Regions from separate parts of the Citrobacter portucalensis genome, predicted to be linked through region 3. Evidence: predicted binding sites of a transcription regulator. Region 3 holds the regulator's gene; each other region holds the start of a gene.

Region 1 (3,145 bases), 260 kb from region 3:
CAGCATCCAGGTTGCCCTTTTTGAAGTCCAGGCGCAGGCCGCGAATTTCTGTGGTTTGCGGGAATGAACCGATAGTCGTAGTCGGCCATGCCGGCAGATTAAAGCGGGCACGTTGCGCCTCGGCACGAACCGGGTAAGCGTTAGCGCGCTGGCTGTCCTGGGCGGTGATTGCCGCCAGACGTTTTTCCACTGTGGCGTTGTGTACGCGGGTAGAGTGACGACGAGCCTGAATCGGTGCGCTCCACTCGACAATTGCTGCCGTATCACCGCTATTCAACGCATCGCGCAGCAGCGCCAGCTCGCCGCACTTTTGCAACGCGAAGGCAAACCAGCTCTTCACTTCTGCATCAAGGCGGGTTTCCACACTGAGATCGATTGGGCTATGCAGCAGGGAGCAGGAAGAAGCCACCCACAGGTTACGTTTCCCGACGATATCTTTGATTTGTGCGTATTTTTCGCTGAGATCGGCACGCCAGACGTTGCGGCCGTTCACCAGCCCCGCTGACAGCAGCCAGTCGGCTGGCAGACGCGTGTGCAGCTCGGCTGCATCATCTTTGCCGTGCACGAAGTCAACGTGCAGCCCCTGTACCGGCAGGGCGGTAATGGTATCCAGGTTTGGCGTTACGCCTTCGAAGTAAGTGGTCAGTAGCAGCTTCACCTGACCCGTCAGCGCGTCATAAGCTGGTTTGAAGGCGTCCAGCCACGCTTGCGGCAATTCCAGCACCAGAGCGGGTTCGTCAATCTGCACCCACTCAATACCGCGTTTCGCCAGCTCGGCCAGCACCTGCTGGTAAACCGGCAGAATGTCGTTCAACAGGCTCAGGCGGTCAAACTGTTCGCCTTTCACTTTACCCAACCACAGGTAGGTTACCGGCCCCAGCAGCACAGGCTTCACCTTGTGACCGAGCGCCAGCGCTTCGTCCACTTCATCCAGCAGTTGGGTCCAGGTCAGTTTAAACTGCTGACCTTTAGTGAACTCTGGCACCATGTAGTGATAGTTGGTGTTAAACCATTTGGTCATTTCTGCCGCCGCCGCGGGTTCACCCGTTGGTGCGCGGCCACGGCCAATGCGAAATAAGGTATCGATATCGACCGAGCCGTCTTTATTTTGATGGCGAGCCGGAACGTTGCCGAGCAGTAGGCTGGTAGTCAGCACGTGATCGTACCAGGCAAAATCACCCACCGGCAGCAGGTCAACGCCCGCCTGCTTCTGCTGATCCCAGTGGCGGGCACGCAGCTCGCGGCCAACGGTCAGCAAATCTTCACGGGAAAAATTTCCCGCCCAGTAGCTTTCTTGCGCTTTCTTCAACTCGCGACGCAGGCCAACGCGAGGGAAACCGAGGGTGTGATTCAATATTGTCATTTTTCTTCCTCTAATTATATGTAAATCCTATGGATTTTGAATTTAGGGAAGGCGGCAAGTTTACTCATCCCCAGGAGCTTACTGAAGTAAGTGACTGGGGTGGGGAAACGAAGCCAACGCACCATAAATTTAAAAGACGAAGGATTTTAGCCGTCCAGATGTTTACACATCCATAATTGGCGGTTACTGTATATTCCTCAAGCGCAATTTGTTCATGCCGAAGTGAAGGACTTTCATGATCGAGATTAAACACCTGAAAACGCTCCAGGCGTTGCGGAATAGTGGTTCTCTGGCAGCCGCAGCGGCGACGTTGCATCAGACCCAATCCGCCCTTTCTCACCAGTTCAGCGATCTGGAGCAGCGCCTTGGCTTTCGACTTTTTATCCGTAAAAGCCAGCCTCTGCGCTTTACGCCGCAGGGAGAAATCCTGCTGCAGTTAGCCAATCAGGTGTTGCCGCAAATTGGTCGTGCGCTGCAGGCCTGCAACGAACCGCAGCAAACCCGGCTGCGAATCGCGATTGAATGTCACAGTTGTATTCAATGGCTGACGCCCGCGCTGGAGAATTTTCGAGCCAACTGGCCGCAGGTGGAGATGGACTTTAAATCCGGCGTGACGTTCGATCCGCAACCAGCGCTACAGCAGGATGAGCTGGATCTGGTGTTAACCTCCGACATCCTGCCGCGCAGCGGATTGCACTACTCACCGATGTTTGATTTTGAAGTCCGCCTGGTACTGGCGCCTGACCATCCGTTGGCCAGCAAAACTCAAATCACACCGGAAGATTTGGCCAGCGAGACGCTGCTGATTTACCCGGTACAGCGGAGTCGACTGGATGTATGGCGGCATTTTCTGCAGCCTGCAGGCGTTAGTCCGTCGCTGAAAAGCGTGGATAACACCTTGCTGCTGATTCAGATGGTTGCAGCCAGAATGGGTATCGCGGCATTACCGCACTGGGTGGTGGAGAGTTTTGAACGCCAGGGCCTGGTAGTGACCAAAACCCTGGGTGATGGATTGTGGAGCCGACTGTACGCCGCCGTGCGTGATGGCGAGCAGCGACAGCCGGTCACAGAAGCGTTTATTCGCTCAGCGCGGAATCACGCCTGCGATCACCTACCGTTTGTACGGAGTGCGGAACGACCCACTTTCGATGTACCCACAGTGAAGCCACTATCACAGCCGCACCAATGATGAAGCTTGGCCAGTGAGGTTGTTGATGCCAGATAGCCAGGTTAACCAGCAGTCCGGCAGGGACATGCATATTGTTCATGATGCCCAGCGTGCCCGCATCCACCTGGGTCGCGCCGTAGTTCCACATAAAGTAACCAATGCCGGACGCCGCCACGCCAAGAAAGACCAGAATTCCCCACTGTAGCGTGGTTGCAGGCATTTTCTGCGCATTGCCCAGCATGAACCAGGCCACGACAGCCACCATAAAGGCGCCCATATAAAACCAGGCAAAGGCGTTGTGCTGCGGCATTGGCCGCGTCTCCATCAGACGTTTATAGCCCACCATACCAATGGCAAAGCTGATATTGGACAACTGCACCAGCAGCAGACCGGTCCAGAAGTGGCTGGTCACCTGATCGTAACGAATGATCCCCGCGCCAATCACCGCCAGTAACGCACTAAAGGCGTAACTCCAGCGCAGACGACGTCCGCTCATCAGATCATAAATCAGCGTAATGTAGAGCGGCGTCAGCACGGTAAAGAGCAGCAGTTCTGAAACCGTCAGGTACAGATAGGCGTGAAAACTCAGCATGTACATAATGCCAAGCTGCATG
Region 2 (3,145 bases), 1.5 Mb from region 3:
AGCGATTTCAGGAGTAATTGCGTACTCTACGCCACCAGCGAATACTGGGGATACACCAGTGTCGTGGTCTTTGAAGCCGTTGCTGCTTTTAGCGTCTGCACGCCAAACCATACCACCCAGACGGGTATAAACGTCCAGATCGTCAGTGATTGGGTAACCCAGTTTAGCGGTCAACTGAACGCCCTGAGCTTTGAAAGCGCCATTTTGATTGGTAGTGTCGGCAGTGCCTTTGTACGGCATACGACCTAACCAGTCATAACCCATTTCGAAACCAACGTACGGGTTAACCTGATAACCACCGAACGCACCGGCACCCAGTTGGCTTTCGTGGGTAGGCCCGGTGTTATTGATCTGGTTGTTGCCAATATCATGGTACTGAGACCAGCCCATTTTAGCACCAGCGTACCAGGTGTTATCTTTCGGAGCGGCCTGCGCCACGGTAGCGAAACCAGCCAGTGCCACTGCAATTGCGATAGCTGTCTTTTTCATTTTTTGCGCCTCGTTATCATCCAAAATTCGCCATGAATATCTCCGAAGAGAGATAACACGGTTAAATCCTTCACCCGGGGACCAGTTCAATAGTTACTCTACCGATATCTGCGGCTTACACCGAGCACCCCTGGCGATGTAAAGTCTACAACGTAGTTGAAAACTTACAAGTGTGAAGTCCGTCAGGCATATGAAAAAAAAAGGCTTGTATACACAATATTTAACATTTATAGCTGAATAAATGTACTGAGGATATCCTGAAAACCGCTTCTGACAGGCGTTCAGACGAAAAACACATTACAGCTCAAAGGCAAATTGAGAGATGAAAAAAAATTCCAGGATAAATCCTAATTTTACTCAATGATACAAATTCGAGTGAATTTTTAGCCCAGAATGCTGTCTCCCCGCAAGTGTCTGAGCGCGAACTGGACGCATGATAAATCCCATCGCATTACCTTCATCAGCCGCTTTGACAAGTTCGGCATGTTCATCTTCCGTTAATTCTTCCGCCAGCCAGCCAATAACGACGCTGTAATTACCCGTGCGCAGCGCACGAATCATCGATTCCAGCGTATTGCAGGGGGAGAGCTGACTAATTTGCATGACTTTCGTCAATGGAAGTCCAGCTGACTGCACCCACTCCCGGCTTAATTTTTGCTGAGGCGTCAGCCACAGCTGCCAGCGTGATTGTTGCCCTAACTGTTGCAGCAGGGGAAGCAGCAGCAGTTGTGTCATCATGGGCTGGTCCTCGCGATAGACCACTTCACTGATAAGCCCAGCGGTTGCGTTCTCTGATGAAACGCGCGCAATGTTGCTTGATGTGGAAGAGAACGACGAAGAACGATTTGCATAGCCTGAAGTGTACATAATCAATCCAGCCCTGTGAGTTACTGTATGAATATACAGTAACTCTGCCTTCAACAAAGATCAACCTTATTTTCGGAAACAGGTTCGCAATTTTTAGTCGTCGTCATGGGAAAAATAAAATTCATCTTGCCCCATACGCATAAGTTGCCTATTTTCGTCATTAACGGATCCGCTACTGAAAATCATTTGCTTACGTTATGATTTAAAAAGGATTTTTATGAAAGAGCTTTCTTATGCAAGGATCTATAAATCGCAGGAATATCTGGCTTCTCTGGGGACAATTCACTATCGCTCACTGTTTGGTGGCTACAGTCTGACGGTTGGCGATACGGTCTTTGCCATGGTCGCTAATGGTGAGCTGTATCTTCGCGCCTGTGAGCAGAGCGCCCAGTATTGTGTACAAAATTCTCCTGTCTGGCTGACATTTATTAAGCGCGGACGTCCTCTTGTACTTAATTATTACCAGGTGAACGATGCCCTGTGGCAAAACCAGCAGCAGTTGGTGTCGTTATCGCGATATTCGTTGGATGCAGCGGTTAAGGAGAAACAAAGTCGCTTTGCCCAGCATCGTCTGCGGGAATTGCCGAATATGACGTTTCATCTGGAGACTCTGTTGAATGAAGCTGGAATTAAAGATGAGGGGACCATGCGATCGTTGGGAGCACAAATGTGCTGGCTGAAACTTAGGCAAAATAATCCGGCTCTGACGGTAAAAGTACTCTATGCCCTTGAAGGCGCGGTAGGGGGGATACATGAAGCCGCGCTCCCGGCGACGCGTCGCCAGGAGCTGGTTGAGTGGGTAAGTTCTCTTACGCCGGAACCGGGGTATTAGACGGCAGCACGTCAATTTGCTGCTGTAATCGCCGGATTTCCGGGAGCAGAGCAATCAATAACCCAACTTGCTGAACGACCAGAGGCTCTTTACTGTCCGGGCGTGGTTCCAGGTGCTGAATTCGCTGCTTCAGCCCTTCTAACGCCTGGTATACGCGTTGCTCGTCAGCGGGTTGATGGTGAAGGGCATCATCAACATAGCAAACAGCGTCATCCAGCAATGCCAAAACGTCTGGATTGGTCAGCTGTTCGCGATGTGCGCCCAGCGCAGAAATATAGCTGGTAAACGTATGGTTGAGACACAGTAAACGGAACGCCGTTTCGCGCGTTTGGGCCGTGACATCAGGCTCGCTCGACATGTTTGACACCACGGAGGCGAGTTCAGCATCACGGTTATGCGCGTCACGGCGAGCGATACGGTAGGCCAGACGATTATCACGACCCTGATGATATTGTTCGAGAATTGCATCAAGGTAGCGGCAGTTAGCGTCAGTCGCCCGTTCAATTACCCGTGGTAGGTTACGAAAACGCCAGTCTGGCCAGATGAAACTGACAGCAGCCCAGGCGATAGCACAGCCAATTAGCGTATCGATGACACGCGGCAGCGCAACCTCAAAACCTTCGCCGAGCAGGTTAAAGCACAGTAACACCAGCAGCGTGATAAACATGGTGGCGTGTGCATACTGGACGTTGCGAAAGGCAAAAAACAGTACACCAGTGATCACCAGGAGTATCAGCTGCCCTTCGAGAGAGGGCACAAACCACAGGATCGGTAAACCAATGGCAATCCCAACCAACGTGCCGATAATCCTGAGCGCCAGGCGATGTCGGGTGGCGTTGTAGTTTGGCTGACAGACAAACAGGCTGGTCAGCAAGATCCAGTATCCGTGATTCATGCCGGTTATCTGGATAATGGCATAACCAACACAGAGCACTAACGACATGCGAACGGCATGGC
Region 3 (3,145 bases):
CGCCCTGGCGCACGGCCAAACATCACCGAAACTGGCACCATCTGCACATCCAGATCTGGATTGCTGCGATGCAAGTCGAGATAGTTGTGGAACAGCTTGATGGACTCTTCTTTCGGCGTGTAATAGGTGAATACACGCGGACCGCCGTGAATAAACACGTAGCGCGGTAACAGCGTTCCGTCTATCTCTAGTGGTTCCAGGGGATCGGGGAGGTCGTGCACCAGACATTGGGCACGCAGCGTCAGCAAGTCAGCTTTCGAATTGTACGGTAGGACGTACATAATGGGACGCGAAGTATCGAGTCCCAATTCCGGAGCAGGTTCTGCTGGAATAGACTTGCTTTTTACCAGGACGCTTAATGGTAAATTCAGTAATTTGTAGTAAATTCGTGGCCAGCCGGACATAAACGATGTAAAGCCTCTGGTTAATAATGCAAATGCGCTGCAAGGATATCAGAAAGTTTAGTGAATTTCTGTGGTATCCGGTCATACTTCGCGCTGCTTTGCCACACCCTGAACAAACGGGGTAACGTTACAATGACATTGACGCTAATAATGTAAAAAGGTTCTTTTTGATGGCCAATAATACCACTGGATTCACCCGAATTATCAAAGCTGCAGGTTATTCCTGGAAAGGTTTTCGCGCCGCATGGATTAATGAGGCGGCATTCCGTCAGGAAAGTGTTGCTGTCCTGCTGGGCGTCGCCATCGCCTGCTGGCTGGATGTTGATGCAATTACCCGCGTGTTGTTGATTGGTTCTGTGATGCTGGTGATGATCGTTGAAATCCTCAACAGTGCGATTGAAGCGGTGGTTGATCGTATTGGTTCTGAGTACCACGAACTTTCCGGCCGGGCGAAAGATATGGGGTCGGCTGCGGTATTGCTGTCTATTTTTGTCGCTCTAATCACTTGGGGCATCCTGTTGTGGTCGCATTTGCGATAAGGCTTCCACAACTGCATAAATCTCCTGTTTTTTGTGCAGTTTGCGGTTCCAAAATCGCCTTTAGCTGTATATACTCACAGCATAACTGTATATACACCCAGGGGGCGGAATGAAAGCGTTAACGGCCAGGCAACAAGAGGTGTTTGATCTCATTAGAGATCACATCAGCCAGACAGGTATGCCACCGACGCGTGCGGAGATCGCGCAGCGTTTGGGGTTCCGTTCCCCAAACGCAGCTGAAGAACACCTGAAAGCGCTGGCGCGTAAAGGTGTGCTGGAAATTGTATCCGGCGCATCGCGCGGTATTCGACTGTTGCAGGAAGAAGAAGAAGGGTTACCGCTTGTGGGGCGCGTGGCAGCCGGTGAGCCACTTCTGGCGCAGCAGCACATCGAAGGCCACTATCAAGTCGATCCTTCACTGTTCAAACCGAACGCCGATTTTCTTCTGCGCGTTAGCGGTATGTCGATGAAAGATATCGGGATTATGGACGGTGATTTACTCGCTGTGCATAAAACCCAGGACGTGCGTAACGGCCAGGTTGTTGTTGCCCGTATTGATGACGAAGTTACGGTTAAGCGCCTGAAAAAGCAGGGAAACAAGGTTGAACTCCTGCCAGAAAACAGTGAATTTAAACCTATCGTTGTCGACCTGCGCGAACAAAACTTCACTATTGAAGGGCTGGCAGTAGGCGTCATCCGTAACGGTGAATGGCTGTAATTTTCTGTTGAATCCCTGTAGGCCGGATAAGACGATGACGTCGCCATCCGGCAACGTGCCCGGTAGCGCTGCGCTTGCCGGGCCTGCATTACATTGTCCAGTACGTCTAACTTCTTCTCAGGCCCTCCTGTATGCCTTTCTTTACCTCTTCTGATAAAGCACTCTGGCACCTCGCCTTACCCATGATCTTTTCCAATATCACCGTTCCCCTGCTGGGACTGGTGGATACCGCGGTGATTGGTCATCTGGATAGTCCGGTCTATCTTGGCGGTGTTGCGGTTGGTGCTACGGCAACCAGTTTTCTTTTTATGCTGCTGCTTTTTTTGCGCATGAGCACCACCGGTCTTACCGCCCAGGCATTTGGTGCGAAAAATCCGCAGGCGCTGGCGCGCGCACTGGTGCAGCCGCTCATGCTGGCGCTGGGAGCAGGGTTGCTTATCGCACTTTTTCGTACGCCGATTATCGATCTGGCTCTGCACATTGTTGGCGGAAGTGAAGCGGTACTGGAGCAGGCCCGACGTTTCCTCGAAATTCGCTGGTTAAGCGCACCCGCCTCGCTGGCGAATCTGGTGCTGCTCGGCTGGCTGCTTGGCGTTCAGTATGCGCGTGCGCCGGTTATCTTGTTGATTGTCGGTAATATTCTCAACATTGTGCTCGATATATGGCTGGTGATGGGCCTGCATATGAACGTGCAAGGTGCGGCACTGGCAACGGTGATTGCTGAATATGCCACCTTGCTGATCGGCCTGATGATGGTGCGCAAAGTCCTGCATATGCGCGGAATTTCGCTGGCAATGCTGAAGCAGGCGTGGCGTGGCAACTTCCGCCGTTTGCTGGCGCTTAACCGTGACATCATGTTGCGCTCGCTACTGCTGCAGCTCTGTTTTGGCGCAATCACGGTGCTGGGTGCGCGTCTGGGAGGCGATATCATTGCGGTTAATGCCGTTCTGATGACCCTGTTAACCTTTACCGCCTACGCGCTGGATGGATTTGCCTATGCCGTGGAAGCGCATTCGGGCCAGGCCTATGGGGCGCGAGATGGTAGCCAGTTGCAGGACGTCTGGCGGGCGGCCTGCCGACAGTCCGGTATTGTGGCTATTTTGTTTTCGCTGGTTTATGCCCTGTTTGGCGAGCAGATTGTTGCGCTGCTGACCTCGCTGCCGCAGATCCAACAGCTGGCCGATCGCTATCTTTTCTGGCAGGTGGTGTTACCGCTGGTGGGTGTCTGGTGTTATCTGCTCGACGGAATGTTTATTGGCGCGACGCGCGCGGCAGAAATGCGCAACAGTATGGCCGTTGCTGCCACAGGATTCGCATTAACGCTGCTGACTTTGCCGTGGCTGGGAAACCATGGCTTGTGGTTGGCGTTAACCGTTTTCCTGGCGTTGCGCGGGCTTTCACTGGCCTTTATCTGGCGACGTCACTGGCGTAATGGAACCTGGTTTGCCTGAGCGGGATGGTTAAAAATTCCGAATAGTAAATAA
Region 4 (3,145 bases), 700 kb from region 3:
TGAAAAACGAACTGGAAGCCAAAGAGAAGAACCTGGCTCTGCTGCTGGATGCCGTAACTCAAGACAAAGCCGCGCTGACCGCTCAGTCTCGCGACAGCTTTGTGCGTCTGCTGAACGCCACCCCGAACGGCGTAATCCGCAACTCTGACGTCGCCAAAGGTGTGGTTGAGACCTCTCTGAACGTCGGCGTTGTCACTATGACTGACGACAACGTTGAAATTCACTGCCTGATCCGTTCCCTGATCGACAGCGGTAAAGACTACGTGGTGAGCATGCTGGATTCACTGGGTAAACTGGCTGGCGCGAAAACCCAGGCAAAAGGCGGATACCCAGGCTGGCAGCCGGATGCTAACTCTCCGGTTATGCACCTGGTTCGTGAAACTTATCAGCGTCTGTTCAACAAAACGCCGAATATCCAGATCATCCACGCTGGTCTGGAATGTGGTCTGTTCAAGAAACCGTATCCAGATATGGACATGGTTTCCATCGGGCCAACTATCACCGGTCCGCACTCCCCGGATGAGCAGGTTCATATCGAAAGCGTCGGCCATTACTGGACGCTGCTGACTGAACTGCTGAAGTCTATTCCGGCGAAGTAAGATTCTGCGCTAAATGCCGGATGACGCTACGTTTATCTGGCCTACATGCTGGTTTGTAGGCCGGATAAAGTTGTTACGCAGCCATCTGGCCTGCACGCTGGTTTGTAGACCGGATAAGGCGTTTACGCCGACATCCGGTAATTGTTCTGAGTCACAGACCCAACAGTAGCTGTCTTTCCAATTGAGGATCCAGCAGCGTGACGTGTAATCCCACCAGCCTGACGCCTCGCCCTCCCCTACGCTCGTCCCAGGTCTTGCGCGCTGTCGTAATTAAGTCATCTTTATTTAAGCGCGGCCAGACGTGCTCCTGCGTAGTCTGCTGAAAATCATTAAACTTGAGTTTTATCCCCTGGCGAGCGATCAGCAGATCCGGCTTTACCTTTGCCAGACGCCGTTCCAGCTCAGGATAGAGCCGTTCAATTATCGCCTCACACTCCGACCACTCGTGAATATCTTCCGCCAGCGTACGCTCGACGCCGACGGATTTACGCAGCCTGTCGTTGTTGACGTCCCGTTCGTCAATCCCCTGACTGCGCTCCCACAGCACGCGACCAAACTTGCCGAAGCGTTTGAGCAGCATTGCCAGGTCGTATTTTTGAACATCTTCGCAGGTACGTAATCCCATTGATTCCAGCTTAGCGGCGGAGACTTTGCCAACGCCGGGAATTTTGCCTAACGGCAATGTTCTGAGAAATTCAGGAACATCGGCAGGGGTAATCACATATTGCCCATTGGGTTTGTTGAGATCGGAAGCTATTTTTGCCAGAAATTTTACCGGCGCAATTCCGGCAGAGGCGGTTAACTGTAACTCGTTAAAAATTGTCTGGCGGATTTCCTGAGCGATCAGCGTAGCTGAGCCGTGGCAGTGGGTGCTGTCGGTCACATCCAGATAGGCTTCATCCAGCGAAAGTGGTTCTATCAGTGAGGTATAGCGGGAGAAAATAGCCTGAATCTGGCGGGAGGCTTCTTTATAGGCCTCGTAACGACCAGGTAATAAAGTGAGATGCGGACACAGCTTTAATGCCATCCCAGTTGGCATTGCGCTACGCACGCCAAATTTGCGCGCCGGGTAATTGGCCGTGCTGATGACCCCCCGACGTTCTCGACTGCCACCAATAGCAATGGGAATATCACGCAGGGCGGGGTTGTCGCGCATTTCCACCGCCGCGAAAAAGCAGTCCATATCGACATGTATGATTTTACGCATCGTTTGTCTCCCACGTCACTGTTTAAGTATACAGTATTTTTATGTTGTGAGAAGTATGGTTGTACCTAATGCTGGGCCGTTCCTGACCCATTATCCATCCAGCACGAATAAGACCCAATGAAGCGCAGTAACCAGCAAAATACGCCAGTGTCTGACTGCCTTTAAGCGCAATTTTCCGTATAAAGAAAAACTAAAGTGTAAACGCCGCACGAGAGACTTGCGAAAAACTCTCTTGGTGCTAATGTGAGCGCTCCAGATCCAGATTTATCCGATTTGGGGATTCTTTTTGCCGTCCTGGCGTGTGTGATCGTTTTATCAAGGAATAAGCAGTATGCGTAAAATCGCATTTTTTCTTGCGATGCTTTTATTGCCGTGCGTTTCATTTGCCGGTTTGCTGAGCAGCAGCAGCCCGACTACGCCTGTCAGCAAAGAATATAAGCAGCAATTAATGGGCTCCCCCGTTTATATCCAGATCTTCAAAGAAGAGCGAACCTTGGATCTGTACGTCAAGATGGGCGAACAGTATCAATTGCTCGACAGCTATAAGATCTGCAATTATTCCGGCGGCTTAGGGCCGAAACAGCGTCAGGGTGATTTCAAAAGTCCGGAAGGATTTTACAGCGTACAGCGTGGACAGCTGAAACCGGATAGCCGCTTCTATAAAGCGATTAACATTGGTTTCCCTAACGCCTACGACCGCGCACACGGTTATGAAGGTAAGTACCTGATGATCCACGGTGCCTGTGTTTCCGTCGGCTGCTACGCAATGACCGACAACGGCATTGATGAGATTTTCCAGTTTGTGACAGGTGCTCTGGTGTTCGGGCAGTCCAGCGTACAGGTTAGCATTTACCCGTTCCGCATGACCGATGCCAACATGCAACGCCATAAGTTCTCGTATTACAAAGATTTCTGGGCCCAGTTAAAGCCGGGATACGATTACTTTGAACAAACACGTAAACCACCGACCGTTTCCGTCGTCGATGGTCGTTACGTCGTCAGCAAGCCGTTGAGTCACGAAGTGGTTCAGCCGCAACTGGCATCAAACTACACGCTCCCCGAGACAAAATAATGCCCACTCGCCTGGCATAATCTTTTGCCAGGTTTCATTGCCGGTTAACGGTTGAGTGGCAATCACGGTGACCACATCATTGGGTGTGGTCTCTGAGCTAAAATCGATTTCCACGTCCTGATCCAGCAATGTCGCCACGCCAAACGGCGCACGACGCGTGATCCAAAACAGGTTGGTCGAACAGAAGGCCATCACATAGCGTCCGTCAGACAACAGCATGTTGAAGACGCCTTTCTCCCGCAGCTCTCCTGCCAGCATTGCGATGTA

What was found. Region 3 encodes LexA, which represses DNA repair genes until DNA is damaged. Its sites were predicted from a motif close to TNCTGTATGTACATACAGNA; they were not measured.
Region 1: the regulator LexA is predicted to act here: its motif matches at 1,548-1,567, upstream of metR (HTH-type transcriptional regulator MetR).
Region 2: the regulator LexA is predicted to act here: its motif matches at 1,378-1,397, upstream of sulA (SOS-induced cell division inhibitor SulA).
Region 4: the regulator LexA is predicted to act here: its motif matches at 1,823-1,842, upstream of dinB (DNA polymerase IV).

The regions. Positions count from the first base shown of each region.
Region 1 is NZ_CP092466.1:4,998,921-5,002,065, forward strand. Features, by position in the region: gene metE (5-methyltetrahydropteroyltriglutamate--homocysteine S-methyltransferase) at 1-1,363, opposite strand, end outside; gene metR (HTH-type transcriptional regulator MetR) at 1,599-2,552, shown strand; gene LY264_RS24105 (carboxylate/amino acid/amine transporter) at 2,440-3,145, opposite strand, start outside.
Region 2 is NZ_CP092466.1:3,253,187-3,256,331, reverse strand. Features, by position in the region: gene ompA (porin OmpA) at 1-489, opposite strand, end outside; gene sulA (SOS-induced cell division inhibitor SulA) at 847-1,356, opposite strand; gene LY264_RS15970 (TfoX/Sxy family DNA transformation protein) at 1,574-2,188, shown strand; gene yccS (YccS family putative transporter) at 2,166-3,145, opposite strand, start outside.
Region 3 is NZ_CP092466.1:4,739,431-4,742,575, reverse strand. Features, by position in the region: gene plsB (glycerol-3-phosphate 1-O-acyltransferase PlsB) at 1-404, opposite strand, end outside; gene LY264_RS22885 (diacylglycerol kinase) at 575-943, shown strand; gene lexA (transcriptional repressor LexA) at 1,053-1,661, shown strand; gene dinF (MATE family efflux transporter DinF) at 1,793-3,112, shown strand.
Region 4 is NZ_CP092466.1:4,035,404-4,038,548, forward strand. Features, by position in the region: gene pepD (cytosol nonspecific dipeptidase) at 1-599, shown strand, start outside; gene dinB (DNA polymerase IV) at 751-1,806, opposite strand; gene dpaA (peptidoglycan meso-diaminopimelic acid protein amidase) at 2,138-2,878, shown strand; gene LY264_RS19675 (class II glutamine amidotransferase) at 2,849-3,145, opposite strand, start outside.